3 regions of the Streptomyces sp. NPDC059668 genome follow, and region 2 is predicted to be linked to each of the others. Evidence: riboswitches for the same ligand, from Rfam matches in the RefSeq annotation. Region 2 holds a riboswitch; each other region holds the start of a gene.
The links. A riboswitch is a leader RNA that binds a small molecule or an ion and turns the genes downstream of it on or off. The one in region 2 is predicted to bind cyclic di-AMP.

Region 1: linked by a shared signal. The riboswitch ahead of ACFV2J_RS08185 (C40 family peptidase) and the one ahead of ACFV2J_RS19195 (transglycosylase SLT domain-containing protein) in region 2 are both predicted to bind cyclic di-AMP.
Region 3: linked by a shared signal. The riboswitch ahead of ACFV2J_RS40875 (M23 family metallopeptidase) and the one ahead of ACFV2J_RS19195 (transglycosylase SLT domain-containing protein) in region 2 are both predicted to bind cyclic di-AMP.

What each region holds. Positions count from the first base shown of each region.
Region 1 is NZ_JBHWEL010000007.1:64,779-74,334, reverse strand. Features, by position in the region: gene ACFV2J_RS08195 (diacylglycerol/lipid kinase family protein) at 1-1,104, shown strand, start outside; gene ACFV2J_RS08190 (lamin tail domain-containing protein) at 1,249-2,652, opposite strand; gene ACFV2J_RS08185 (C40 family peptidase) at 3,262-4,992, opposite strand; cyclic di-AMP (ydaO/yuaA leader) riboswitch at 5,052-5,227, opposite strand; gene ACFV2J_RS08180 (hypothetical protein) at 5,463-6,407, opposite strand; gene ACFV2J_RS08175 (GNAT family N-acetyltransferase) at 6,644-7,279, opposite strand; gene ACFV2J_RS08170 (TetR/AcrR family transcriptional regulator) at 7,615-8,325, opposite strand; gene ACFV2J_RS08165 (saccharopine dehydrogenase family protein) at 8,458-9,556, shown strand, end outside.
Region 2 is NZ_JBHWEL010000024.1:24,324-33,879, forward strand. Features, by position in the region: gene recQ (DNA helicase RecQ) at 1-1,872, shown strand, start outside; gene fahA (fumarylacetoacetase) at 1,983-3,188, opposite strand; gene ACFV2J_RS19180 (ATP-grasp domain-containing protein) at 3,435-4,685, shown strand; gene ACFV2J_RS19185 (NAD(P)-binding domain-containing protein) at 4,714-5,916, shown strand; gene ACFV2J_RS19190 (HAD family hydrolase) at 6,216-7,034, shown strand; gene ACFV2J_RS19195 (transglycosylase SLT domain-containing protein) at 7,173-7,913, opposite strand; cyclic di-AMP (ydaO/yuaA leader) riboswitch at 7,918-8,074, opposite strand; partial or broken gene ACFV2J_RS19200 (CocE/NonD family hydrolase) at 8,714-9,556, opposite strand, start outside.
Region 3 is NZ_JBHWEL010000118.1:1,640-11,195, forward strand. Features, by position in the region: gene ACFV2J_RS40865 (PrsW family intramembrane metalloprotease) at 1-879, shown strand, start outside; gene ACFV2J_RS40870 (aldo/keto reductase) at 908-1,852, opposite strand; gene ACFV2J_RS40875 (M23 family metallopeptidase) at 1,920-2,957, opposite strand; cyclic di-AMP (ydaO/yuaA leader) riboswitch at 2,969-3,126, opposite strand; gene ACFV2J_RS40880 (PP2C family protein-serine/threonine phosphatase) at 3,341-4,582, opposite strand; tRNA gene ACFV2J_RS40885 (tRNA-Met) at 4,833-4,906, opposite strand; gene ACFV2J_RS40890 (dihydrofolate reductase family protein) at 5,092-6,234, opposite strand; gene ACFV2J_RS40895 (MarR family winged helix-turn-helix transcriptional regulator) at 6,409-6,912, shown strand; gene ribA (GTP cyclohydrolase II) at 7,108-7,734, shown strand; tRNA gene ACFV2J_RS40905 (tRNA-Lys) at 7,796-7,868, opposite strand; gene ACFV2J_RS40910 (amino acid permease) at 8,001-9,536, opposite strand.

The DNA.
Region 1 (9,556 bases), on a different contig from region 2:
CTGCTCTGGGCCGCGCCGGTGTCCTTGCTGCTGTGGGCCGTGGCCGTCTGGAGCGGACGTCACGCGCTGCGCGGCGACCGCCCCCGCGCTCGGCGGGCACGGGAACGCAGGACGGCGCCCCCGCGCCGCCCCTTCCTGGTCATGAACCCCCGCTCCGGCGGCGGGAAGGTGACGAGGTTCGGCCTGGTGGAGAAGGCCGAACGGCTCGGCGCGCGGGTCGTCCTCCTCGACCCCGACGAGCACCAGGACGTCACCGAGCTGGCGCGCGCGGCCGTCGCCGACGGCGCCGATCTGCTGGGCGTCGCGGGCGGTGACGGGACCCAGGCCCTCGTCGCGGCCGTCGCCGCCGAACACGGTCTGCCGTTCCTGGTCATCTGCGCGGGTACCCGCAACCACTTCGCGATGGACCTCGGACTCGACCGCGAGGACCCCGCACGCTGCCTCGACGCACTCACCGACGGCGTCGAACTCCGCGTGGACCTCGGGTTCGCCGCGGAGCATCCGTTCGTCAACAACGCCTCCTTCGGCGCCTACGCGGCGGTCGTGCAGAGCCCGGCGTACCGCGACGACAAGGTCGGCACCATCCTGGAGCTCCTGCCCGAGCTGCTCACCCGCCGACGCGGGGCACGGCTCACCGCCCGCACCGACGGGGTGACGCTCGACGCCCCGCAGGCCGTGCTGGTGAGCAACAACCCCTACCGTACGAACGATCCGGCCGGGATCGGCCGCCGCGAACGCCTCGACTCCGGGCTGCTCGGCGTCCTCGGGATCAAGGTCGACAGCGCGGCCGAGGCGGCGGCCCTGGTGCTCGACCCTGCTGCGGAGGGACTCGCGGTCCTCACCACCCGCGAGGTGGTCGTCGACGCGGACCGACCGGAGATCGAGGCCGGCGTCGACGGCGAGGCCCTGATGCTGCCCACCCCGGTCCACTGCCGCGTCGCCCCCGGCGCACTGCGCGTCCGGGTCCCGAGGAAGCGTCCCGGCGTGCCCGATCTCCGACCGCCCCTGAACTGGCGCCGGTTGCGCGAGCTCGCGACGACAGCGGGCCGGACGCCCCACACCCGTGGGCCCGTTCAGGCCGAGGACACGGCCCGGCGCGCCTGAAACCGGTCCGACTTGCTTCGGGGACGGCCCAGGGGACGGCACGACGCCCACGTCCCGTACGGAGGGCCCCGCCTCCCCCGCGGTCGTCCGACAGGGGAGGCGGGGCAGGGAGCGGCTGTCGCGCCCCGCCCCTTCCCGATGGTGTCAGGGGGTGCAGTTCAGCGTGCCGGCGCGCAGTGCGTGGCCGCCGTCGTTGGAGTCGTCGGACCACATGACCGGCTTGTGGCCGGAGACGCAGGCGGACTGGGGGGCGAGGGCGAAGCCCTCGTTGTTGTAGTTGGACATGCCGGTGGGCCGGTCATAGGTGTGGGTGACGGCGAACTTGCCCTGGGCGTTGATGTCGAGGGTCGAGGTCCGGCCCTGGCAGGTGTCGTCGCAGGCCGCCCACAGGTGCCCGGTGGCGGGCTCGAACTCCAGGTCCATCACGCCGGGGAAGCCGCTGGTGATGGTGGCGACGCGGGTGTATCCGCCGCCCGACTGGCTGAGGGCGTAGGCGTAGATGGTGCCGTTGTCCTCGACGCCGGTGAAGAAGAGGCCGCTTCCGTGGCCGGGGTAGCCAGCCGGGTCGTAGGCGGCGCCGGTGTGCTCGTCGCGCAGTCCGTGTGCGGTCAGGAAGGTGTCCGGGATCCATGAGATGCCCTCGGGCCCGGCGTTGGCCGGCAGGGAGGGCAGGTCGGAGGTGAGGTTCCACTCGGCCGTCGCGTTCAGCGAGGAGGCGGTGGAGGACGTGTCGAAGCGCAGGATCTTCGGCATGCTGGTGGAGCCGTTGCCGTTGTCGCGCTCGGTGGCGACGAACATGCCGTCGGGGGTGACGACCACGCCCTCGGCGTCTGGATCACCGCTGCCGCCCGCGTAGTGCAGCGCCTTGCCGGATCCCCAGCCGGCGGCCGGGTCGGGGCGCCACGTCGCGCCGTTGGGCACGAGCCGGTAGAGCTTTCCGGGGCCGTTGTCCACCGCCCAGAGCACGCCCGCGCTCTCGAAGGACAGGCCGCTGAGGTTCTCCCCGAACACGTTCGAACCGTCGGCGACGGTGACCGCCGTGCCGCCCGGCCACGTGGTGCTCCCGCCGCCGGTGGTGCCGCAGGCGTTCGCCGCGCCCTTGGTCGACGCGGTCGTGGTCGTGAACGCGCCGGTGCCGTCCGCGCACCGCCCGTACGTGGTACTGGCGTGATCGGTCCAGGTGTAGGAGTCCACCAGAGTGGAACCGTCCGTCTGGAACAGTCGCGCGGAGTCCGAACTCCCCAGCCCGAACGACGACTCGACGTCCAGCGCCAGGAACGCGCCCGGAGCGATGGACGTCTTCTTGCCGACCTTGTAGGAGTGGGAGTTGTCGTTGTCCTTGACGATCCACCCGGACACGTCGACCGCGGCGGTCCCGGTGTTGACGAGTTCGATCCAGTCGCCGGGGCTGCCGCCGCTCGACTCGACCTCGTTGATCCGCACCGTGGACGGGTCCTGCGCCGAAGCCGGCGCACCCGAGAGGCCGAGGGCGAGGAGGATCAGGGCGGCGGCGGTGATGGGGGCTTGTCTACGCCAGTGCGTACGCAAGGTGGCCGGTCCTCTTTTCAGGGGGTCGGGCAGACAAGGAGCGCGCTCACGCTCCCGGCGCAGCTTCGGGCACACCGGCGACCACGGACTGAACACGCCGCGAACAGAGCGGGTACACGCCGAACGGACTTGATCGACTGGGCCCTCGGCCGGGCCAAGGCCGCATCTACCGGCGCGAGTTGTGCGCCAGGATCGGTGCCGACGCCCAGGCGCCGGCACCTCGACACGCATGCCGTCGCATACGCCAGGGACGAGCGGCCGTCACTCGGCCGACGTAGGAACCGCGCGCCGAGGGACGAGGCACCGGCGCGGCGCGGCTGGTCGCTTCCGCGTTCAACTCGCCTGTCCTCAGGACCTCATGGGGTCAGCGGGACCGCGTCGTGCACGACCGTCCCGGACAAGTAGCCGTGCACGTGCACCCGTTGGGCGACTTCGCACGGGTACGCGCGCCTGGCCCAGGCGGGTGCCCGGCGCCGTGTCTCCCCTGGGCAGCGGCCCGGTGCCCGTGCCGGGTCGGCACGGGCGTCGGACGGGCTTGCGGTACCGGCCGCCTCGGCACCCGCGCCGGCGGCCGTGGGACGCCGGCCCTGCGCGATCCCGCTCGGCCCCTTACGCGGGCCGCGCGGCGCTGTGGATCGCCGTCTGTCCGGCGTAGAAGATCGACTCCTCGCGTATGGACGCCCCCGGGCTCGGCGCGTGGATCATCATGCCGTTGCCGATGTACAGGCCGACGTGACTGACGTCCCCGTAGAAGAAGATCAGGTCGCCGGCGCGGATGTCGGTGAGCGGGACCGGCGTGGTGGCCGTGGCCTGGTCGCGCGCGGTACGCGGGAGCGCGACCCCGGCCACCGTCCACGCGGCCCGGGTGAGGCCCGCGCAGTCGTACGAGCCCGGACCTGCCGCGCCCCAGACACACGGCCTGCCGATCTGGGCACGGGCGAAGGCCACCGCCTTGGCGGCCTTCATGTCGTACCCCGAGCCCGACGTGTCGCCGCCGCCCATGACCGCGCCCGCGGTGGCGGACATCCCCGCGTCGACCGTCGCGGCCGGGAGGAAGGACGGGTCGGGGACGACGGACGGGGCGAACGGAGCCGACCCGACCGACGGGGCCGGGGCGACGGCCATGGCGGGGACGTACGCCGTCGCCGACGCGACGGGGGGCTCCGGAGGGAACGGCAGGTCCGGGACACCGAGCAGGTCCGGGGCACCGAGCAGGTCCGGTACTGGGAGCCCGCCGGGAGCGTAGGCCACGTCCTGTGCGTAGGACAGCTCAGGAGCGTAGGCCGTGCCCGACGCGAAGGCCGTGTCCGAGGTGAACGTCATGCCCGACGCGAACGTGGTGTCCGGGGTGAACGCGCCCGGGGCGAACGTCGTCTCCGGGGTGAACGCCGTGTCCGGGACGAAGGTCATGCCCGAGGTGAACGTCATGTCCGGGGTGAGGGGCGTGCCCGCACCGAGGGACGCGTCCGAACCGGCGGACGCGCTCATGCCCGCGGGCGCGGCCGTGTTCAGGGACGCGCCCATGCCCGGGCCCGCCGCCTGCTGACGCCGCCACTGCTCCTCGGCCTCGCGACGGGCCTGTTCCTCCGGGGTGGGCCAGACCTCCTGAACCGGCGGCGCCTCGATCGCCGCGACCGGGGTGCTCCGCTGCTGGACGACGTGCCGGGACAGCAGCTCACGGGCGAGTGCGAGCTTGCGCCGGTTCTGCTCCTTGCGGTGCTTCAGCGAGGAGTGGCCGGACTCGGCGGTCGGCGCGGGCAGCGCCTTGACGGCCTCCTGCCGCGCCCCGCCGCCGGCCGGCAGCGCCGCGAGGGCCCGCCCGGCGGCCGGCTCCGCCACGGACCCTGTCGCCGGTCCTGCGGTCAACGCGGCCACGGGCCCCGCTCCCGGTCCGGCGGTCAGCTCCGGCACGGGGCGAGCCGCGGTCTCCAGGGCGCGGGCGGCAGGGCCGCCCTCCAGGCGCTTCGCGGCGGGCGCGGGGAGCGCCTCGGCCGGGCGCTTCGGCGTGCGGTCGGCCGGCAGCCGGGCCGGCACGGTCGGTCCCAGCCGGGCGCGGCCCACGTCGAACCAGGGCCGCGACACGTCGGCCCCGGCGGCGTCGGCGCCCCTGCGCCCGGCGTCCCGGGCCGGGTTGACGCGACTGCGCGAACCGGTGGTCATCGCGCGGGTCGCGTTGTAGTTCCCGGTCGCGGCCTCGGCCCGGTCGTAGAGGGAGCTGATCCGCTGCTGGACCTCTTCGCGGCTCGGAGCGTCGCCTCCGGCGAGGGAGGCGGAGTCGGGGCTCTGCGGGAACAGGTCCGCCGAGGAGCGGGCCACTGTCGCGGGTGCGGAGCTGGGCATGCCGGGGAGGCTGCTGCTGCCTCCAGGGCCCGGGGTGCGTTCCGGCGCCATGGCAGACGTACTCCTTCCGTGCTCCGCCTACCGAGTTAGCTGTCGGGTTCGGGCGGACAGATCCGGAAGGTATGCCCTACGGCCCCTGCCCGGTGGGGCAGTCGGGCCGATTCACCCCAAAATTTCGGTTGGGTCCCCGGCTCCGGTCGCCGTGAGGCCGCACCGGATTAGGCGGAGGCCAAGCGACCCGGCGAGGTTCGCCGGAGGAAGTCGTGTGGCCTGGCGCCAACTTAGCCAACTTGTGTACCTCGCGTGAAGATTGAAGTGCGAAGTGTCCGATATGTAATTGTGACCTTCGTCGTACTCCCGATCTCGGGTGAGTTTGCGCACCGGCCACCGGCTCAAGTCCTCGGCGGCACAGCCCGATTCGTCGTGGCCTCTGAAGCCGTGCGGCCGCACGGAGCGGCTCCCGGCCCGCGTCAGCACAGTTGGGCACGCGGCTCGTCGGCGCGGATCGCGGGGTCCGGCGGGATCGCCGGAGCCGACGGTTCGGGCCGGGCCGACGATGCGGTCACGGACCCTGTTCCCGCCACGGACGGAGTCCCCGTCGTGGACGGTGGCACCGGCGGTTCCACCGAGTCCGGGTTCGGGTCCGGGTCCGGACCGCCGCCGGCCGGACCGGGGTCCGCTCGGCGCGAGGCGAGCAGCACCGCCAGGGCCCGCAAGGGTCTTCGCGCGCGTCCGTGCAGCAGCCCCAGGACGATCGCGGCCGCCACGGCTATCAGGTGTTCCCGACCCGCCAGATTGGGTCTGACGATCGACTCCCACACCATCGAGCCCCCGGTGAGCGCGAACACCACGGGTGCGCGTCGGACCACCGCGAGGTAGGTGAACAGGCCCACCACCGCGGCGGACGGGCCGGTGTCCAGCACCTGCCCGATCTCGGGGGGCAGCCCCAGACCCCACCAGCCCGGGCCCATCGCGATCATCACGCGGACGGTGAGGGTGCCCGCCAGCGTGGTGACGTAGGCGATGGCCAGGGTCCGGGCCCGGCCGAGGGCGAGTTCGGCGAGGGCGAACGCGAGGAACAGCTGAGTGATGCCCGCCCACACCGGCAGGTCGAGGGCGGGGACGTACAGCGACACGGGAGTGCGCAACAGGGCCAGTGGCAGCGGCAGCGACGCCTTCACCCCGCCGGTCAGCCGCACCACCGTGGCGCCGGTCGGATGCTGGGCGATCGCGTGGAAGAAGATGACCCCGAAGGCGGCCACGAAGGCCAGCACGAGTCCGGACAGTCCGCGCCGCACGAGTTGCCGGAACGGTTCGACGACGATGCCGTGCCACTCACCGCGCAGGGTGCGGCCGACGAACGACACCAGCCGGTACGGCGTGCCGCCCGGCCGCCCGCGTGCGCCGTCGCGCACGGCGGACGGCGGCGGCCCCCCATCGGGCCCCGCCGTCCGTGCATGACCGTTGCCGACATCGCCGCGACGCTCTTCCACCGCCCTAAGCAATGCCCTCTCCCCCCACCACCCGCAGGACGTCTCCTCGTATAGAGGGACGAGATCTTCATAAGGTTGACTCCGGCCGCGCCCTCTCCCTGTCGCGGGCTCGACCCCACGGGCCGCACGGCCCGCACCACCTCCACGACCCGCGCGGCTCAGGACGTGCGGCGCGCGCGGCCCGTCGGCCTGCCCAGATAGGTCAAGGGGCCCGGTTCCGGTACGGGGATCTCGTGGAAGCCGAGACGATCGTAGAAGGCGCGGGCGGACGTGTTGGCGGTGACCATGCCGAGGTGGACGGCCGGGACACCGCGATCGGCGAGCGCGTCGAGGAAGGTGTCCATCAACGCCCGCCCGTGGCCCCTTCGCTGCCAGTCCGGGAGCAGGTCGATGTGCAGATGCGCGGGATGGGCGGCCAGTTCGGGCAGGACCATGCGTTCGGGGCGGTGCAGCAGGTCGATCATCGTGTCGCCCGGCGTGCGCGGTGGCGTCGTGCTCCGTGGATAGCGCGTGGCGACCGTCGGTATCCAGACGGCGCGGAGGTCGCCGGCGAACCGCGCGGTGTCGGCGGTGCCGAGGACGTAGCCGACCGCCCGGCCCGTCCCGTCGTCGAGCACGAAGGCGAGTTCCGGTTCGAGATGACAGTAGGGGTACGCGAACAAGGTCGGCATCAGTTCCAGGTCGGGATACAGAGCCCGTGAGTCGCCTCCTTCGTGGGCCGTCATCACACACACGTGCCCCACCGCGGCACGGTCTTCGGCCTTGTACGGGCGGATCGTCGGCTGGTGAGTCATGGGCCGTATCCTTCCGGCATGGGAGCGCTCCCGCCAGCGCCCGAACCGCCCGAACCGCTCGAACCGCTTCGCCGGTCCGGCCCGTCCCCGCCCGACCGGCCCGTCTCCGCCTGCGGGGCCTTCCGCTCCGGCCCGTCCGCCCGCCCGTCGACCCGCTCGAACCGCCCGCGGTCCGGTTCCCGCTATCCGGCGTCCGGCTCACGGCCTCCGGAGTCGGGCGCCCCACTCCCCACTCCCGGCTCCCGGCTCCCGGCTCCCGGCTCCCGGCTCCCGGCTCCCGGCTCCCGGCCAGGGAACCGTACCGGCGCGCGATCGTGACGCGGTGGCCGACGCCGTCACCCGGCGCGCAGCGTCTCCCACTGCGCCCCGGCGCTGTCCAGCAGCATCTCCAGGGCCGTGGGATAGGCGCTGTCGACCATGCGGGTCGCCAGGAGGGGCGCCGCCTCCGCGATCCGGGGATGGGTGGCGCGCGGCAGCCGGGCGTACGTCGAACGCCACATGTCCTCGTCGGCGCTGCGGCTCTCGCGTGGCAGTGCCAGCGAGGCGGCGTCGAGCGCGGCGAAGGCCAGCGTCTGGTCGATGAAGGCCTGGTAGATCCGTACCGTGTCCGGCAGCGGGAACCCGGCCGTGCGCAGGACGTCGAGGATGGCCTCGTCGGCCGCCAGTTCGTGGGCCCGGCCAGTGACCCGGTTCGCGGTCAGCAGGGCCGCCTGCGGATGCCCGACGTACACCGCGTGGATACGCAGCCCGAGGCCGCGCAGATCCGACCGCCACTCCCCCGTGGGCCGCCAGCCGTCCAGGGCCTGTCCGATCAGGGCGTCGCCGATCGCGAGGGTCAGGTCGTCCATGCCACGGAAGTACCGGTAGAGGGTGCTGGGATCGGCGTCCAGAGCCAGGCCCAGACGGCGGGCGGTGAGTCCCGCGCTGCCGTGCTCCCGCAGCATCCGCAGGGCGGTGTCGACGATGAGCCGCTCGGACAGGACGGTGCCGCTCCTGGTGGGGCGCCGACGCCGTCGCTTCTCCTCGGGCACCACCGCTTTCGGCACCGCCGCCTCCTCGCTCCTTATGCCAACGCCATTGACCTTATCCGAGGGCCCGGCGTTGGATCTCCCGCCAGGGGCGCCGCGTCTCCGGTCCGCGCGGGCACGTCCCTTCTCCGCAGAGAGGAAGTCCGTGTCATGCGTGTTCTGCTTGTGGGAGCCGGCGGTGTGGGTACCGCCATCACCCGGATCGCGGCCCGTCGTCCCTTCTTCGACGAGATGGTCGTGGCCGACTACGACCTGAGCCGGGCCGAGGCCGCGGTGGCCGCCCTCCCGGACGCCGCGGCCCGCTTCCGCGCCGAGCGCGTCGACGCCTCCGACCAGGACGCGGTGACCGCGCTGCTGGGCCGGCACGGGTGCGACGTCCTGCTCAACGCCACCGATCCGCGGTTCGTGATGCCCCTGTTCCAGGCGGCACGCGCCGCCGGCGCCACCTATCTCGACATGGCGATGTCCCTGTCGCGCCCGCATCCCGAGAGGCCGTACGACGAGTGCGGGGTCATGCTCGGCGACGCGCAGTTCGCGCAGGCGGTCGAATGGGAGAAGGCGGGCGCGCTGGCCCTCGTCGGCATGGGGGTGGAGCCGGGTCTGTCCGACGTCTTCGCGCGGTACGCGGCCGACGAACTCTTCGACGAGATCGAGGAGATCGGCATCCGCGACGGCGCGAACCTCACCGTCGACGGTTTCGACTTCGCCCCGTCCTTCAGCATCTGGACCACCATCGAGGAGTGCCTCAACCCGCCGGTCGTCTACGAGGCGGACCGCGGCTGGTTCACCACGGCGCCGTTCAGCGAGCCGGAGGTCTTCGACTTCCCCGAGGGCATCGGCCCGGTGGAGTGCGTGAACGTGGAGCACGAGGAGGTGCTGCTCGTACCGCGCTGGGTCGACGCGCGGCGGGTGACCTTCAAGTACGGCCTGGGCGAGGAGTTCATCCAGACCCTCAGGACGCTGCACCTGCTGGGCCTGGACCGCACGGATCCGGTGACCGTGCCGAGCGCGGCGGGCCCGGTGGCCGTGTCGCCCCGTGATGTCGTGGCCGCCTGTCTGCCGGACCCCGCGACGCTCGGCGAGCGCATGCACGGCAAGACCTGCGCGGGCACCTGGGTGCGGGGCACCAAGGACGGCGCGCCGCGCGAGGTCTACCTCTACCACGTGGTCGACAACCAGTGGTCGATGGCCGAGTACGGCTCCCAGGCGGTGGTGTGGCAGACGGCCGTCAACCCGGTCGTCGCCCTCG
Region 2 (9,556 bases):
CAGGAAGCGATCATCGAGCACGTGGTGGCGGGCGGTGACGCCGTCGTCCTGATGCCGACGGGTGGCGGAAAGTCACTCTGCTACCAGATTCCGTCCCTGGTCAGACCGGGTACGGGCGTGGTGGTCTCGCCCCTCATCGCCCTGATGCAGGACCAGGTGGACGCACTGCGCGCACTGGGCGTGCGCGCCGGGTTCATGAACTCCACGCAGGACTTCGACGAGCGCCGCGTGGTCGAGGCCGAGCTTCTGGCGGGCGAGCTGGACCTGCTCTACCTCGCTCCGGAGCGGCTGCGGCTGGACAGCACGCTGGACCTGCTGTCGCGGGCGAAGATCTCCGTCTTCGCGATCGACGAGGCGCACTGCGTGGCCCAGTGGGGTCACGACTTCCGCCCCGACTACCTGGCCCTCTCGCTGCTCGGTGAGCGCTGGCCGGACGTCCCGCGCATCGCGCTGACGGCCACGGCCACCCACGCGACGCACAAGGAGATCACCCAGCGTCTGGTCATGCCGCACGCGCGTCACTTCGAGGCGAGCTTCGACCGGCCCAACATCCAGTACCGGATCGTCCCGAAGGCCGACCCCAAGAAGCAGCTGCTGGCGTTCCTGCGCGAGGAACACGCTGGTGACGCGGGCATCGTGTACTGCCTCTCGCGCAACTCGGTCGAGAAGACAGCCGAGTTCCTCTCCCGCAACGGCGTCGAGGCGGTGCCTTACCACGCGGGCCTGGACGCGGGCACCCGCGCCGCGCACCAGTCGCGCTTCCTGCGCGAAGAGGGCCTGGTGGTCGTCGCCACCATCGCCTTCGGCATGGGGATCGACAAGCCCGACGTGCGCTTCGTCGCCCACCTCGACCTGCCCAAGTCGGTGGAGGGCTACTACCAGGAGACGGGCCGCGCGGGCCGTGACGGACAGCCGTCCACGGCATGGATGGCGTACGGCCTGCAGGACGTCGTGCAGCAGCGCAAGCTGATCCAGGGCTCCGAGGGCGACGAGGCGTTCCGCCGGCGGGCGGCGGCCCACCTGGACTCGATGCTGGCGCTGTGCGAGACGGCCCAGTGCCGGCGTTCCCAGCTGCTGGCCTACTTCGGCCAGGACCCGCACACCCCGGCGTGCGGCAACTGCGACACGTGCCTGACACCGCCCGAGACCTGGGACGGCACGGTCGCCGCGCAGAAGCTGCTGTCGACGGTGGTGCGGTTGCAGCGGGAGCGCGGGCAGAAGTTCGGCGCGCTCCAGATCGTCGACATCCTGCTGGGGCGCCGGACCGCCAAGGTGATCCAGTTCGACCACGACCAGCTGTCGGTGTTCGGCATCGGTGAGGAGCTGTCGGAGTCCGAATGGCGGGGTGTCGTACGGCAGTTGCTCGCGCAGGGCCTGCTCGCGGTCGAGGGCGAGTACGGCACGCTGGTGCTGACCGACGAGAGCGGGACCGTGCTGCGGCGCGAGCGTGACGTGCCGTTGCGCAAGGAGCAGCCGAAGCCCGCCGTCTCCCGTTCCTCGTCCTCGTCGTCGCGGGGCGAACGCAAGGCCAAGGCCGTCGCGGAGCTGCCCCAGGAACTCGTCCCCGCCTTCGAGGCACTGCGCGCCTGGCGCGCCGAGCAGGCCAAGGAACAGGGCGTCCCGGCGTACGTCATCTTCCACGACGCCACGCTCCGGGAGATCGCGACGGTGTGGCCCACCTCCGTGGCGGACCTCGGGGGTATCAGCGGGGTGGGCGAGAAGAAGCTCGCGACGTACGGGGAGGGTGTGGTCGGGGTGCTCGCCGCCCTGGGCGGCGCCCCCGGAGGGGCGCCGGCACCCGCGGCCGGCGAGGCGCCCGACCCGGACTGGCCGGAGATGGACGCGGAGCCGGAGCCGGAGGACTGGATGTAGCGCCGCGCCCGAAGCCCCGGGGCCCCGGCCTCGGAGGCGCGGGACAGGGGCTCGTCGGGCCAGTTCTCCCGCCGCGCCGGGCCAGGCGCGCCGGGCCGGGCGCGGCGTGACTAGCGGATGCGGCCCGTGACCTCGCCGAGGGCGACGCGGGTGCCGTTCGGGCCGGGAGCCCAGGCGGTCATCGTCACCTCGTCGCCGTCCTCGAGGAAGGTCCGCTTGCCGGTGGGGAGTTCGAGGGGCTCGCGGCCGTTCCAGGTGAGTTCGAGGAGGGAGCCGCGTTCCTGCGGTGTGGGTCCGCTGACCGTCCCCGAGCCGTACAGGTCGCCGGTGCGCAGGGAGGCCCCGTTGACCGTCATCTGGGCCAGTTGCTGGGCGGCCGTCCAGTACATGGTGGAGAAGGGCGGCTCCGAGACGACATGGCCGTTGACGGCGACGGAGATACGGAGGTCGTAGCCGCCGGGGTCCTCCGAGGAGTCGTTCAGGTAGGGGAGAAGGGGGTGCGTGCGGGCCGGGGGCGCGACGCGGGCGTCGTCCAGGGCGTCGAGCGGGGTGACCCACGCCGACACCGAGGTGGCGAAGGACTTGCCGAGGAAGGGACCGAGCGGCACGTACTCCCAGGCCTGGATGTCGCGCGCCGACCAGTCGTTGAGCAGGCAGAGGCCGAAGACGTGGTCGCGGAAGTCCGCGAGGGGCACCGGAGTGCCGAGGGGCGAGGGGGCGCCGACCACGAACCCGACCTCCGCCTCGATGTCGAGCCGGACGGACGGACCGAAGACGGGCTCCGCGTCCGTGGGGGCCTTGCGCTGGCCCGACGGACGCACCACCTCCGTACCCGACACCACCACCGTGCCCGCGCGGCCGTGGTAGCCGATCGGCAGGTGCTTCCAGTTGGGCGTGAGGGAGTCCGCGGCGTCGGGGCGGAAGATCTGTCCGACGTTACGGGCGTGGTTCTCGGAGGCGTAGAAGTCGACGTAGTCGGCGACCTCGAACGGGAGGTGCAGGGTCACCTCGGAGAGGGGGTACAGACGGGGCTCCACGGTCTCCCGGTGGGCCGGGACCGTCACCCAGGCGGTCAGCGCGCGACGCACGTCGGACCAGGCCGTACGGCCCGCCGCGAGCAGCGGGTTCAGGGTCGGCCGCGCGAGCAGTTCGGCGTACGGGGAGCCGAGCGCCCGGGCCGTCGCGCCCGCGTCGAGGACGTGGTCGCCGAGCCGGACACCGACGCTCCGTTCGGACGAGCCGGGCCGGGAGAAGACACCGTAGGGGAGGTTGTGCGGGCCGAAGGGATCGCCCTCGGGGACATCGAAGGGGGGCATCGGGTGGTGCCTCGCTTTCGTGGTCGTACGCGCCGTGATCCATGTGTTCCACGCGTTCCGTGTGGTCGCGGCACACGTTACGGGGGAGTGACCGCGCTGGGGCAGTGCCTAAAGAGTTCGCAATGTCCGAATAGCCCTTGTCGGACGGTGCAATTCCGGCTTAGCGTCCCTTGTGGACATGGACGGGGTGGGTCCGGTCCGTAGGGGGGACACGTGGGGGGACCCGTGACCAGGGGTGCCAGTGGTGTGCCGGTGGACGCCGACCGGGACGTTCCGGGGCTGATAGTGAAATTCGGTGACTATCCGCTGCATCACGGCGGAGTGGGCGCCATCCGGAGCCTGGGGCGGCTGGGCATACCGATGTACGCGATCACCGAGGACCGTTACACGCCTGCCGCCGCCTCACGCTATCTGCGCCGTGCCTTCGTCTGGCCGACGACGGGGACGGAGCAGCCGGAGCGCCTGGTCGGGGGGCTGCTGCGGATCGGCCGTCGCATAGGGCGGCCGACGGTGCTCGTCCCGACGGACGAGGAGGCCGCCGTCCTGATAGCGGAACACCAGGAGGAGCTCGCGGAGCGCTTCCTCTTCCCCCGGGTGGACGCCGAACTGCCCCGCCGCCTCGCCAGCAAGCAGGGCCTGCACGAACTGTGCGTGGAGCACGGCATTCCCAGTCCGGCGGCCGTCTTTCCCCAGTCGTACGAGGAGATCGAGCGGTTCGCCGCCTCGGCCCGCTTCCCTCTCGTGGCCAAGAACCGGGAGGCGTTCGTACGCCGCAGCCGGCCCGCGGTCAACGGGACGACGAGGATCGCCACCCGGGAGGGACTGCTGGCACTCGCCCGGGACTGGGGCGGGAACCCGGGGGTGATCCTCCAGGAGTACCTGCCCAGGGAGGAGGCGGAGGACTGGATCGTGCACGCGTACTTCGACGCGGACTCGACGCCGCTCGCGATGTTCACGGGCGTGAAGGTCCGCTCCTGGCCGCCGCACGCGGGCATGACGGCGAACGCGTACGTCGTCGACAATCCGGAACTCGCTGACCTCGCCGCACGTTTCATCAAACAGATCGGCTTCAGCGGCGTCATCGACCTCGACCTGCGCTTCGACCGCCGCGACGGCCAGTACAAGCTTCTCGACTTCAACCCCCGCATGGGCGCGCAGTTCCGGCTCTTCGAGAACGAGTCGGGGATCGACGTCGTCCGGGCCATGCACCTCGACCTGACCGGGCGCACCGTTCCCGAAGGGGAACAGCGGGCCGGTCACCGGTACATCGTGGAGAACATCGACCTGCCGGCCCTGCTCGCCTACCGGCGCAGCGGCTACACCACCCCGCACGCGCCGACGCGCGCGAGCGGTACGGAGCTGGCCTGGCTCGCGGGTGACGACCTGCGGCCGTTCTTCACGATGCTCGCCCGCTTCGTGCGGCCGGGCGCGAGACATCTGTACCAGCTGTGGCGGGCCAACCGCCGTGGCAGCGGTACCAGTACGACCACGAAGTGACGCAAGAACGTCCTGGGGAGGGGACTTCGTGATTCATCCGGTAGCAGTCATCGGTGCGGGCCCGTTCGGTCTGTCCACCGCCGCCCATCTGCGGGCGCGCGGCATCCCGGTGCGTGTCTTCGGCCGGCCCATGGTGAGCTGGCGCGACCACATGCCCGAGGGGATGATCCTCAAATCGACCCCGGCCGCCTCCAGCATCGACGCCCCGCAGCCGGGCCACACACTCCGCGACTACTGCGACGCGGCCGGGATACCGCGGCTCGTCACGGACGAGGACATCATCCCGGTCGAGACGTTCATCGCGTACGGGGAGTGGTTCCAGCAGCGGCTCGTGCCCGAGCTGGAGCAGGTACGGGTCGTCTCCGTCGACCGGCGGGGCGCCGAGGGCTTCGAGCTGAAGCTGGACTCGGGGGAGTCGTTCACGGCACGGGCGGTCGTCGTGGCCACCGGACTGTACGGCCTCGCCCATCTGCCCACCGAGCTCGGTGAGGCGGCGGCGGACGGACCGGCGCCCACCGGCCCCGTCTCGCACAGCTCCCAGCACCACGACCTCACCCGCTTCTCCGGGAAGGAACTGATCGTCGTCGGCGCGGGACAGTCCGCCCTGGAGACGGCCACTCTCGCGGCGGAGGCGGGCGCGCGGGTGCGCGTGGTGTCCCGGGGCCGGGGCAGGGTCGCCTTCGGCGCGCCGCCCTGGGGACAGCCGCGGCTGCGCCCGGAGTCGCCCTTCGGGCGTGCCTGGTCGCTGTGGGCGCTCAGCTACTACCCGCACCCCTACCGCTATCTGCCCGCCGGCACCCGGCACCATCTCGTCCGGCGGGTGCTCGGCCCGCTCGGCGCGTGGTGGCTCCGGGACCGCTTCGAGGGCAAGGTCGAGGTCAGCGAGATCGCCCGGATCGAGCGTGCCTCGGTCTCCGGGAGCGGCCCGGTGCTCTCCGTGCGGACTCTGGGGGGTTCGGCCGAGGAACTGGCCGCCGACCACGTCATCGCCGCGACGGGTTACCGCGTCGACCTCGCCGCGATGGACTTCCTGGGACACGCGCTGCGGACGGAGCTGGCGGTGAGCCGCGGGACCCCGAAGCTCGGAGCCGGATACCGGTCCTCGGTGCCCGGGCTGTACTTCACGGGCTTGCCTGCGGCGGCCTCGTACGGGCCCGTCATGCGGTTCGTGTGCGGGACGGAGTTCGCCTCGCCACGACTGGTCAAGCACCTGGCGGCGGCTCACGGTTGAGATGACGCACGACGGTCGCGGGTGCGGGTGCGGGTGCGGCGGCGGGGCGGTGGCGGGGGGCCGCGGCCCCGCCACCACGCGGAAGTGACCGTCCGTGCCCGGTCCGCAACAGCCCGCTCCGCGGCGGGTGTTGGAGCCGCTGCCGCGACGCTTCCGGGCGTCCGGCGCGACGGATCGGAGTGGGTGTGACGTCTTCCCGCGCGCGCCGCCCGTGCGGTGAACGGTGTTGCTGACGGGATACCGGACGTCGTCCGGTTCACGCCGGGCCGACGAGTCGTCCGATCCGTATTCTTCGGATCATGGCCGCTCCGACTGCATATTCACTCATCGCCACTGACCTGGACGGAACGCTGCTGCGCGGCGACGACACACTCTCCGACCGGACCCGGGTCGCGTTGGCGGGGGCGGTGGAGGCGGGTGCCCGGCACCTGGTCGTGACGGGGCGCCCGGCGCCGCGAGTGCGCCCGCTCCTCGCTGAACTCGGCGGCACGGGACTGGCGGTGTGCGGGCAGGGGGCGCAGCTCTACGACGCGGGCGAGGACCGTCTGCTGTGGTCGGTGACCCTGGACAGGGAACTCGCGGAGACGGCGCTCGGCAAGATCGAGGCGGAGGTCGGGCTGCTCCACGCGGCGGTGGACCAGGACGGCGTGGACGGACTGACACTCATCGAGCCCGGCTACGTGATGCCGCACCCGACGCTTCCCGCCGTACGGGTCGGGTGCCGCGACGACCTCTGGACGGAGCCGATCAGCAAGGTGCTGCTGCGCCACCCGCTGCTGTCCGACGACGAGTTGGCCGCGGCGGCCAGGGGAGTGGTGGGTTCTCTGGCCACCGTCACCATGTCGGGGCCCGGTACGGTCGAACTCCAGCCATGCGGGGTGACCAAGGCGACCGGGCTGGCTCTCGCCGCCGCCCACCTCGGGCTGGCCTGCGAAGCCACCCTCGCCTTCGGTGACATGCCCAACGACATCCCCATGTTCGACTGGGCCGCCCACGGGGTCGCCATGGCCAACGCTCATCCGGAGCTCAAGGCGGTGGCCGACGAGGTGACCCTGTCGAACGAGGACGACGGGATCGCGGTGGTACTGGAGCGGCTGTTCCCGCTCTCCGCTCCGTAGCCCGGTACTTCCGTAGCCCCGGTTCTTCCGGGGCCCGGGTTCTCGCTGACGCGGGTTCCCCGGGGCCCTGGTTCCCCGCCGGCCTTGCTTCCCGGGGCGCCGGAGGTCCGGTCCGGCGCCCCGGTCTCGTGGCGCCCGTCAGTAGGCGCCGTTGACGTTGTCGATCGAGCCGTACTTCGCCGCGGCGTAGTTGCAGGCGGCGGTGATGTTCGCGACCGGGTCGTAGGAGTCCATGGACGTTCCGGGCACGTGGTACGCCTTGAACGTCGGGTCGATGACCTGGAGCAGGCCCTTGGAGGGGATGCCGGCCGCGGCGTTGGAGTCCCAGTTGTTGATGGCCTTGGGGTTTCCGGAGGACTCGCGCATGACATTGCGGTAGATGCCGTTGTACGTGCCCGGGATGCCGTTCTTGGCCATGATGTCCAGCGACTGCTTGATCCAGCCGTCGAGGTCGTTCGTGTACGTCTTCGCGGCGGCGGTGGTCGCGGTGGCGGCCTTGGTCTTGACCTTCGTGGTCTTGGCGACGGCCTCCGTGACCTTTGCCGTCTTTGTGGCGTTCTGGACGGTTTTCGTCCCGACCGTGAGGGTGAGGCCCGGGCGGAGTGCCGACGGGTTGGAACCTATGACCGCGCTGTTGGCCTCGTACAGCTTCTTCCAGCCGCCGCTGGAGGGGTACTTCTGCGCGATCTTGACCAGGGTGTCGCCCGTGACCACCTTGTAGGTGACGAGCTGGACGTCGGAGGCGCCCGTGGCGGCCTGTGCGCAGGTCGCGCCGAGGAGCGGGAGGGCGAGTACCGCCGCGCCCGTGCCTGCGGCGAGGATGCCGCGGACGAGGGTGCTGCGGGTCTTCGGGTGGCAGTGTCTACCTGCTGCGGCCATGACGAGTTCCTCTCCGGCGCCTGCGAGGTGAGCTGTCGGGTTCGGGCGGGAGCTGCCCGGCCGCACGGTGAGTGCGACTTAACCCCTAGCCGTTCCGGACTCCGGATCGGCGACTTACCTGGGTCCCCCGCTCCTGCCGTGCGTGTGGTCGGGTGTGGTTTCCGGTCGGTGGCAGGATTTGGCGGTCCGTCCGGAGTGACGTGAAGGTATGCGAGAGCACATGTCCGGAACAAGCCTTGATGTCTCGGTGTAGATCCTTTTCATCAGGACATAAGGGCAGATGAATTGCCCGATTAATCCGGAATTCTTCGCTCAACTTGGCTTATGCAAACGGGTAGTCATCGGCAGGGATCATCGGGCGGATGACCTTCGCGCGTGACTCAACTCACTCGGCGGGCCAGGAATAAACCGGCAATGGCGGCAAGTCGGGCATATAAGGCGCATATAAAAGGCCGCTGAGTGCCCGCCGGGAGCCGGGCGAGCCTCCCGTGCGGACGGGTCCACGTCGGGGCCGCCTTGGGGGAGCCGGCCCTCGTGGAGCCCGAAGTGGAGCCCACGGGAGCGGTGTTCGGAACGCGCGTGACACCTCGTGCCGGGATGGCGGGCGAACTCCCCTTACGCGCAGATCCTGTTGCTTCTGCCGCCACCTCCTCCCGGGTCACGCCGAGGCGTGCGACCGCCGCCGGGTCGCCCGGGAAGCGGGCGGGCGGCCCTCGTCCGGGGTCGTCAGGAATTCACCCGGAGCCGGTCTCTTCCGCGGCCGGCTCCGCGGGATCGCCGAGGACGTCTGCGGGGCTCCGGCCCACCGTGCGCGGGACCCTCCGCTCCCATGTCCGGTGGAAGACCACCTCGTCGCCGTCCTTGCAGACCAGCTCACTGGAGGTGATGAAGTCGTGGGCGTCGCAGGTGACTTCGGAGCGGACCTCGACCCGTGCGTCCCAGGCCGGTACCGGGCGGTGCAGCCGGACCGACCAGGAGGAGTGGGCGCGGGCGCTGAGGGGGTCGGCCTCCCGGACGGAGTACGTCTCCAGCGCGTCCTCCGTGTGTTCGAGGCCGTCCGGATGGACCAGGGTGCCGCAGGGGCGGGGGACGACTTCGAGGTGCCACTCACTCTTCGCCACGTCGTGAACGACCCGGCGTTCCGGGCGGGGTTCGTCGAGAGTGACCGCGGAGGACACCCCGAGCGGTACGGAGTGCTCCGGCTCCGCGAAGGTGATCGTGAGGCCGGACTCCCTTGTCCGTACCGGGAGTTCGAGGGAGCTGGCCGACGGGTCCAGGGTGAATCCGGCCTCCGAACCCGGTTCGGGCCAGATCCAGGGCCAGTACGCGGAGGAGAGGGAGAGGCGGACACGATGGCCGGGCGGGACGGCATAGCCGATGGCGGCCAGGTCGAAACGTACGTCCTCCGTAGTGCCCGGTTCCCAGGAGATCGCCTGATCGCGACCGTAGCGCGCTGACAGGTTCAGGGCACCCCGGGTGACCAGGGTCGAGGCGCCGTCGGGGGCCACGTCGCACACCCGGGCGATCACCTGGCCCCGGGCCGCGTGGGAGGTCAGACGCAGGCGCACGCTCGGGCTGCCCAGAATCCAGGTCTCTCCCGGTACCTCGAACTCGAAGCAGGCGGATCTCGCGTCCTCCTCCCG
Region 3 (9,556 bases), on a different contig from region 2:
GCGACCGGCTTCGCCTTCACCGAGAACATCCTCTACCTCGGCAACGCCTTCGGCACGGACCAGCTCAGCGGCGAACGCGGACTGGCCTCCGTCACCGCCGCGACCTTCTTCGTCCGGGTCGTGATGGCGCCCTTCGCGCACCCGCTGTTCACCGTGTTCACCGGCATCGGCTTCGGTGTCGCGGCACTGTCCGCCGAACGCAGGCGGCTGCGCCGTGTCCTGCTGCCCCTGGTCGGACTGCTGCTCGCGATGGGCATGCACGCCATGTGGAACGGCTCGTCGAGCTTCGGCGAGTACGGCTTCTTCGCGGTGTACGGCGCGTTCATGGTGCCGGCGTTCGGACTGCTCACCTTCCTCGTCGTCTGGACGCGGCAGCGTGAGCTGAGGACCGTCCGCGCCGAACTCCCCGCGTACGCCGTCGCCGGGTGGCTGACCCCGCCCGAGCCGTACGTGCTCGGTTCGATGCGCGCACGGCGGCTCGCCCGTCAGTACGCGGCCCGTCACTTCGGCAGGGCGGCGGCGCGGTCGGTCGCGCGGTACGAGGCCTGCGCGACCTCGCTCGCGTTCCTGCGGCACCGGGGGCGCAGCGGCCGCGCGGGCCCGGATTACGTCGTACGGGAGCGGGAGCTGCTCCATGAGCTGTGGGGCCGCCGGGAGGCCGCCCGTCCCTCGCTCGCGTACGCGGCACGAGTGACCGCCCCGGCCCTGCCGGTGCCGCCGCCGGCATGGCCCGCGTACGGCTACGGCTACGGCTACGGCTACGGTGTCGGCCATGTTCCGGCGCAACCGTCCGCACGCGACGGACGGGACAGACGGGACGGCCGCGAGGATCCGGCCCCGGCCGCGCCCCGGCCGGCGTACGACCCCTACCGGTCCTGAGCGGGGCCCGGGCCGCGGAGCGGATCGCTCAGGCCGACGCCTCCGTCAGCCGCGCGAGTTCGTCGTCCTTCAGGGTGAGGTCCGCGACCGCGAGCAGCGCCGGAAGCTGTTCGACCGTCCGTGCGGAAGCGATCGGGGCCGCGACCGTGGGCCGGGCGGCGAGCCAGGCGAGGGCGACCGTGGCGGCCTGGGCGTCGTGGGCCCGGGCGACCTCGTCGAGGGCGTCGAGGACCCGCCGGCCCCGCTCCGTCTCCAGGTGCTTGCCCGCGCCCTCGGCCCGCGCCGAGTCGACGGATGTGCCCGGACGGTACTTGCCGGTGAGGAAGCCGGAGGCGAGGGCGAAGTAAGGGACCGCGGCGAGTCCGGTCCGGGAGGCGACCTCCTGGAGCGGGCCCTCGTAGGTGTCGCGGGAGACGAGGTTGTAGTGGGGCTGGAGTGCGGCGTAGCGCGCGAGGCCCTCGCGGTCGGAGAACTCCAGGGACTCCGTGAGCCGCTCGGCGGAGAGGTTGGAGGCGCCGATCGCCCGGACCTTGCCGGCGCCGACGAGCTCGTCGAGGGTGCCGATGATCTCCTCGACCGGGACCGAGGTGTCGTCGAAGTGGGTGTAGTACAGGTCGATGTAGTCCGTGCCGAGCCGGCGCAGCGACGCGTCGGCCGCCGCCCTGATGGTGTCCGGGGCCAGCCCCTTGTACTGGGGATGTGCGCCGACCTTGGTGGCGAGGACGACGTCGGAGCGGTTGCCGCGCGCGGCGAACCACTTGCCGATGATCGTCTCGGACTCACCGCCCCTGTTGCCGGGGATCCAGGCCGAGTAGCTGTCGGCGGTGTCGACGAAGTTGCCGCCCCCGGCCACGTACGCGTCGAGGACGGCGAAGGACTGCGCCTCGTCGGCGGTCCAGCCGAAGACGTTGCCGCCGAGGGCGAGCGGGAAGACCTCGATGTCGGAGGAACCGAGCTTGCGGAGAGGAGTCATACCCCATTTCAACAGTCGTACCGGACGACTGCATTCCGCGCCCGCCGTGTGCACGGCGGGCGGCGGATCAGGGGTTGATGCCCTTGCTGTGCAGCCATGCCATCGGGTCGATCGCGGCGCCGCCGTCGGGGTGGACCTCCAGGTGGAGGTGCGGCCCGGTCACGTTGCCGGTCGCGCCCACCCGTCCGATGACGTCGCCGGTGGCCACCTTCTGCCCCACGCTGACGCTGATGGACGACTGGTGGCAGAACCACAGCTCCGTGCCGTCGTCGAGGGTGAGGATCGTCCGGTAGCCGTACGCGCCGGCCCAGCCCGCCTCCGTGACGGTGCCGCTGTGGATCGCCTTGATCAGCGTGCCCGTGGGGGCGGCGAAGTCGAGACCGGTGTGATACCCGGAGGACCACATGGATCCGGCGTCGCCGAAGCGGGAGGTCAGGGTGTACGAGGAGGTCGGCAGCGAGTAGCTCTTGGCGAGCTCCGCGAGGCGCGCGGCCTCGGCCTTCTGCTTGGCCTCCGCGTCCGCCTTCTTCTTCGCGGCGGCTTCCTTGGCCTTGGCCTCGTCCTGCTGTTCGGCGGCCAGCGCGACGGCCTTCTTCGCGGCGGCGGTCTCGGCGGCGGCCTGGGCCGCGCTGTCGACCTGGTCCTGCTGGGACTCGGCCTGCTCCATGATGCGGGCACGCAGCGCCTCACCGGCGTCCGCGTTGCCCTGCGCGGCGTCGGCGGTGGTGAGACCGGCGCCGGTGAGCGGGGTGGAGGAGCCCTTAGGCGCGCTGGAACCGCCGTCGGATATCAGGGCCTTGGCCGACTGGGTGACCGAGGAGAGGTCCGGCAGCGAGATCGACACGGGCGGCTTGCCGGGCGAGGCGGTGGCGATGCCACCCGCGCCGACGGCGGCCAGGACACCGACGCCGAGAACGGTGGAGCTGCGGGCGAGTCCGCCTCCGCGCTGCTTGGAGACGCGGTGCCGGCCGCGGACGGGAGCGATGGAATCCGCGGTGGGGTTCCACTCCTCCCAGGGGCCCTCGTCGTCGCCGCGGACGTGACCGAAAGTCTGGGGGTCGTTCGGCGCGAACGAAGTGGGCTGGGCAGGCCGGTTGGACGCCACGTGGGCGCGCTCCTTTCCTTCCTTCTCGCCTACCGGGTTAGCTGACGGGTTCGGAGCAGGAAGGTCTCCTACGCGCGTCAACCCACGGTGTCTCCACCGTGAAAGACGCTCGATTCACCCCAAGTTGGTGGTTCCCCGGTTCCCTCGCGGGATTCGGCGCGTGCGCACGGAGCCATCTCTTGTGACGGCTGGGACGACCGCGCTGCGTTATCGAACGTTAATAGACTCGGGTACCGGATTCCAAGCCGTTCGTACTGATCATTGCGCTCTCTTGGCCAGGACTTACGGGGCATGACCGGGGGAAAGCGGGCGAGTTGGCCCGGCCCGGCTTCCGGCACCGTTTTGACGGTGCGTCAGCTGCTATGCGGAGGGGCAGCGTCCGACTACCCCTGGTGACAACGGCCGGGAATCCCTGCCGGCTCCATGGGGCGCCGGACGGCGAGGAGCGCCATGTCGTCCGCCAGGGCGCCGCCGGTGTGCCGGCGGACGCCCTCCGCGAGCGCGGTCAGCAGGGCCTCGGGATCACGGAAGGTCCGTCCGGCGAGCCGCTCGGCCGGTTCGTAGAAGTGGCCGCGGTTGTCCCGCGCCTCGGACAGGCCGTCGGTGTGGAACAGGAGCGTGGAGCCGGGCGGGAAGTCCGCCCGCTGCGCGCGGTCGGGCCAGCAGCCCAGTTCGCCCATGCCGAGCGGCAGCGCGGGGTCCGCGGCGGCCAGCGTGAACAGCGTGCCGTCCGCGTGCAGGAGCAGCGGTGACGGATGGCCGCGGTTGACGACCCGGACCACGTCTCCCCCGTGCGGGATCTCCGCGAGGACGGCAGTGGTGAACCCCTCGAAGGCGTCCAGGCTCCCGCGCCGGGCGCCCTCGCGGACCAGTGCCCGCTCCAGTCGCTGCGCGACCGCCTCCAGCGTCGCCTCCTGCTCGGCCGCCTCGCGGAACGCGCCGATGACCACGGCGACGGCGGCCACGGCGCCCATGCCCTTCCCGCGGACATCACCCACCACCAGCCGTACGCCGTGCGGAGTGTCCTGCACCGCGTACAGGTCACCGCCGATGAACGCGCCCGCCTGGGCCGCCTCGTACCGCGCCGCGACCTCCAGGCCGCCGATCCGGCCCTCGGGTTCCGGCAGCACGGCGCGCTGAGCCGCCTCGGCGATCTGGCGGGCCGAGGCGAGCCGTTCGTCCGAGCGGCGGACGAGGACGTTGATGAGGACGGCGAGGGCGGTGACGGTCGCCACCGTGGCGACCTCGGTGATCGAGCCGATGCCCATGTGCAGGCCGAACCTGAGTCGGCAGGCGAGCAGCGCGGCCAGCGTCATGGCCCCGGTGAGGAGGGTGCCGCGCAGCGAGAGGAGCGGCGCGGCGACGAGTGGGGCGGCGGTGAAGAGCGGGGCCGCGGTGAAGTCGGGCGGGGTCAGCCAGTCGTAGACCACCGCGACGACGACGAGCAGGACCGGCAGCGCCCGTACCAGCGTCCAGGCGCGCGAGATGCGGGGGACGTCCGGCGCTCCCGGGTCCGGCGGCCGTCCGTCCCGTGGCCCCGGATCGGGCGCGGGACCGCCGGGCAGCCGTCCGGCCGGCCGGTCGGAGGGCCGTTCGGCCCGCTGCGCACCTCCTCGCTGCCCCACCCGTCCAGGTTTCCCGGAGCGGGCGGAGGGGGCCAGCGGTGTGGACCGACCGGGGGACGTCCCTCGGCTCCGCCCTTGATTTCGCCCTCGGTTTCGCCCTCAGCTCCGCCCTCGGTTCCGTGCGGGCCGTCGGAGGGACCAGGGACGGGAAACGCCGGGAACCAGCAACGCAGGAGGCCGAAAGCAGCGCGGGCGCGGAAACACCAAGGGCCGGAACTCGTGAATCCGAGTTCCGGCCCTTGGCCTTGAGTAGCGGGGACAGGATTTGAACCTGCGACCTCTGGGTTATGAGCCCAGCGAGCTACCGAGCTGCTCCACCCCGCGTCGTTGAAACCAGTGTACGCCATGTTCGACCCCCCGAGCACACCTGTTCACGCACACCCCACGACCAGGCCTCTTCTCCCTCCGGTCCCCCACTCCGGTCCCCCCGCTCTTCCCCGTGTGTCCGCCCCGCTCGCGACCGTCCACGAGCGGGGCGGCAAGGGCACACGGCCGCCGGAGCTCTCTCCTCAGGGGGTGCCGAGAAGGTGCCGGTTGGGCGCCGTGGCCCGCTCCTCGAACTCCGGGAGCACGACGACGTCCGCCCCCGCGGCCGCCAGCAGCCCGTTCCCGTCCGCGCCGGCCACGAAGGTGTCCGGCTCCCGCCAGGCGGTCACCACCCTGCGCACGCCCGCGTCGAGGATCAGCCGGGCACAGGGCGCGGGCCGCGAGGCCCGTCGGGCGCACGGTTCCAGACTGCTGTAGACGGTGGCGGCCGCCAGCCGCGGATCTCCGGCAGCGATCTTGGCGAGGGCCGCCTCCTCGGCGTGCGCGACCGGGTCGCCTCCCTCCCGCGAGTGTCCGCGGGCCAGCTCGGTGCCGTCCGCGGCCACCACGACCGCGCCCACGCTGAACGCGGTCCGCGACGGCGGGCACAGCGCGGCCAGCTCGCACGCCACCCCCAGCCAGTGCCGGTCCGCGGCCGCGGCGAGCCCGCCGGTGCCGGGGGCCGTGGGGACGTAGCGGATGAGGACGACGTCTCCCACCGCCCGTGTCTCCACCAGCCGCAGCCGCCCGGGCGGGTATCCCCCGGGCCCGAACAGCCGCGGCGCGTCCGCCTGTCCGACGAAGAGCGGCGCGACGGCGAGTTGAAGCTCGTCGGCCAGCCCCTGGCCCATCAGCTGGGTGTGCACCCGGCCGCCGCCCTCGACCATGAGGCGCCGCACCCCCCGTACGTCATGGAGGTGTTCGAGCACGGCGCGCCAGTCCAGCTCGGCCCCCGTAGCCACCACGTCGACGTCCGCACCGCGCAGGACACCGGCGGCCCGTACGGCGCCCTCGTCCGTGGTGTAGACGATCTTCTCGCCGCCGGTGTGCCAGAACTGCGCGTCGGGGTCGAGGTCGCCGGACCCGCTGACGGTGACCTTCAGCGGGTAGGCGGGACGGCCCGCGGCGACCCGGGCCGCCCGTCGCTCGGGGGAGTTGACGAGGAGCCGGGGGTTGTCGGAGCGGATGGTGCCCGCGCCGACCAGGATCGCGTCGCTGGACGCCCGCACCTCGTCGACCCGGTCGAAGTCGGCCGGACCCGAGAGCAGCAGCCGTTCGGGGCCGGTGTCGTCCAGGAAGCCGTCGAGGGAGACGGCGGCGGACAACAGGACGTAGGGATGGGGCATGGGACGCTGCCTCCGGCTCCGAGCTGCGCGCTCTGGGCTGCTCATGACTCAAGCAGGTGTTTGAGTGGGTGTTTGAGCAGGTGGTCGAGTAGGTGGTCGAGTTGATGTCGGCGCCGGCGCCAGCCTCGGCGTCCAGCAGTGGTTCAACTTTTAAACAATACCTAGACTGGTGGCATGACGACCCGCTGGCTCACCCCCGCCGAGCAACGCGCCTGGCGCTCGTACATCGCCGCCGTCTCGCTCCTGGAGGACACGATCGACCGGCAGCTCCAGGCGGAGGCCGGCATGCCCCACCTTTATTACTCCATCCTGGCCATGCTGTCCGAGGCCCCGGAGCGGCGGCTGCGGATGACCGACCTCGCCGAGGTCCTGAAGATCACCCGCAGCCGGCTGACGTACGGCGTGACCCGGCTGGCGAACGACGGCCTGGTGCGCCGGGAGGGCTGCCCCACGGACCGGCGCGGTCATGTCGCGGTCCTCACGGACGAGGGCATGGCCGTCCTGGAACGGGCGGCGCCCGGGCACGTGGAGCAGGTGCGCACGGCGCTCTTCGACCGGCTGACCCCGGAGCAGGTGGGGCAGTTGGAGGAGATCTGCGCGAGCGTCACCCGCGGCATCCAGGGGGAAGGTCCCGGGGTCCAGGGGGAAGATCTGCCATGGCGGCGGCGTTCCTCCTGAGGACGTACGGACGGCGCGGACGGCGCGGACGGGGGAGCCGAGTGAGCCGGGTGAGCCCCGGTCGGCCCATCTCCCCCGAAAGTGTTGCTTGAAGTTTAAAGCATCCTGTACGGTCGCTTTCCGAGGGTGTGCTTCAAATATGAAACACAGCCCCGGGACACCACTGCCACCGACCCGCTGGACCGGAGAGACAACATGCGCGACTTCCCCACCGCCACGGTGCGCACCCGCGTCGCCGTGCCCCTGCGCTTCGGCGACGGCTACTCGGTCGACGCGGAGCTGGTCACCTTCCACGGTCTGGCGGACGGCCGCGAACACCTCGCCGTCGTGCTCGGAGAGGTGGGCGCGAACCCGCTGGTGCGACTGCACTCCGAGTGCCTGACCGGGGACGTCTTCGGCTCGGCCCGCTGCGACTGCGGCCCCCAGCTGCGCGAGGCGGTGGAGCGGATCGCGGAACGGGGCGGCGTGCTCCTGTACCTGCGCCAGGAGGGCCGCGGCATCGGCCTCTACAACAAGCTCGACGCGTACGCCCTCCAGGACCAGGGCCTCGACACCTACGCCGCCAACGCCGCCCTCGGCCTGCCCGAGGACGACCGCGACTACACGGCGGCCGCCCAGATGCTCCGGGCCCTCGGCGTCGGCTCCCTGGACCTGCTCTCCAACAACCCCGACAAGGCCGAGCAGCTCCGCGACCTCGGCATCGAGGTCTCCCACCGTGTGCCGACGGGCGTCTTCACCACGGACCACAACGTGCGCTACCTCCGTGCCAAGGTCCTCCAGACCCAGCACACGCTCCCGCTGCCGGAGCTCACCGCGGGCTGAGCCCCGCCGCCCCCAACACACCGAAGCCCCAGGCCGGATGATCCGGCCTGGGGCTTGTCGGTAGACCCTGTGGGACTCGAACCCACAACCAATGGATTAAAAGTCCACTGCTCTGCCAATTGAGCTAAGGGTCCACGCGCCGGCCCGCACGCATCCCGCGCCGACGCATCCCCGAGCATAGCCGGACGAGGCCGGGACTCCGATCGGGTATCGGTCTCCCGGCCGCGCCGGAAGCGCGCGCGGCCGGGGACCAACCACGCACAACGCTACGGATCGACCGGTTCGGGCGCACCCTTGCGCGCCGCCTCACGGGCCCGGGTGCGGGCGTGGTCGGGGTTGAGGAACCAGTGCCGGGCCGAGGCCGTCCACCACGCCGCGGCGAAGCCGAGGACGACGAGCACGGCGACCGGCGCGTAGTTGAAGGTCTCCCAGGTGACCGGGGAGACCTGGGGCAGCATGAACAGGACCGTGATGACGACGACCCAGCCGACCGCGATCACCCCGATGAGCCGGGACCAGCGGCCCAGGTGCCACGGCCCGCGCTGGAAGGCCTCCCCCTTGCGCACCCGCAGGAACGTCGGGATGACGTACGCGACGTAGAGGCCGATGACCGCGATCGACGTCACGGCCGCGTAGGCCGCGTAGTTGATCAGATAGGGCAGGCCGAGCACGAGGGCGCCCAGCGCGGCCAGCCAGACCGCCGCCACGGGGGTGCGCGTGCGCGGGTTCACCGTGTGCCAGACGCGCGAGAAGGGCAGTGCGCCGTCCCGCGAAAAGGCGTAGATCATGCGGCTGTTGGCCGTCACCGACGCCATGCCGCAGAAGAGCTGCGCGCCGATCACGACCAGCAGCAGGAGCTTCCCGGACGTGGCGCCGAGCGCGTCCAGCAGGATCTGCGCCGGCGGCGCGCCCGTCGCCGAGCCGAGCTCCTTGTCGTACGACTGGATGGCGAAGGTGAAGCCGAGGAGCAGGACGAAGCCCGCGATCCACGAGGTCCAGATGGACCGCACGATGCCCTTCGGGCCGGCCGTCGACGCGTCGTGGGTCTCCTCCGTCATGTGGGCGGAGGCGTCGTACCCGGTGAACGTGTACTGGGCCATCAGGAGTCCGACGAGGACGACGTAGACCCCGCTGCCCCAGCCCGTGTTGTTCACGAACTTCGTGAACACGAAACCGGCCGTCTGGTGGTGGTCCGGCACGAAGGTCAGCGCGCCGACGATGACGGCGACCCCGACGACGTGCCACCACACGCTGATGCTGTTGAGGAGGGCGACGATCCCCACGCCGAACGTGTTGAGCAGCCCGTGCAGGACCAGGATCCCGGCGAACAGCAGGACCGTGCGGCCCGGCGTCACCTCGAAGTCGAACTGGAGGTTCAGGTACGCCCCGAGGAACGACGCCGCGCCGAAGTCGATGCCCGCGGTGACCGCGACCTGCCCGAGGACGTTGAACCACCCCGTGAACCACGCCCAGGCCGCCGCGGAACGCTCGGGGGCCAGCCGGTGGGCCCAGAAGTACAGCCCGGCGGAGGTCGGATAGGCCGAACAGATCTCGGCCATCGACAGTCCGACGAACAGCGTCATCAGTCCGACCGCGACCCATCCCCAGGTGATCACGGCGGGACCGCCGGTGTTCATGCCGAACAGATACAGCGTCAGACAGCCCGAGAGCACCGAGATGATCGTGAACGAGACCGCGTAGTTGGAGAACGCCGACATGCGGCGGGCCAGAACCTGCGTATAGCCGAGCTGGGCAAGCCGTTCTTCGTCCGACAGCCCACTCGCCTTGGCGTCATCTGTCATGCCCCCAGCGATTCCCTTGC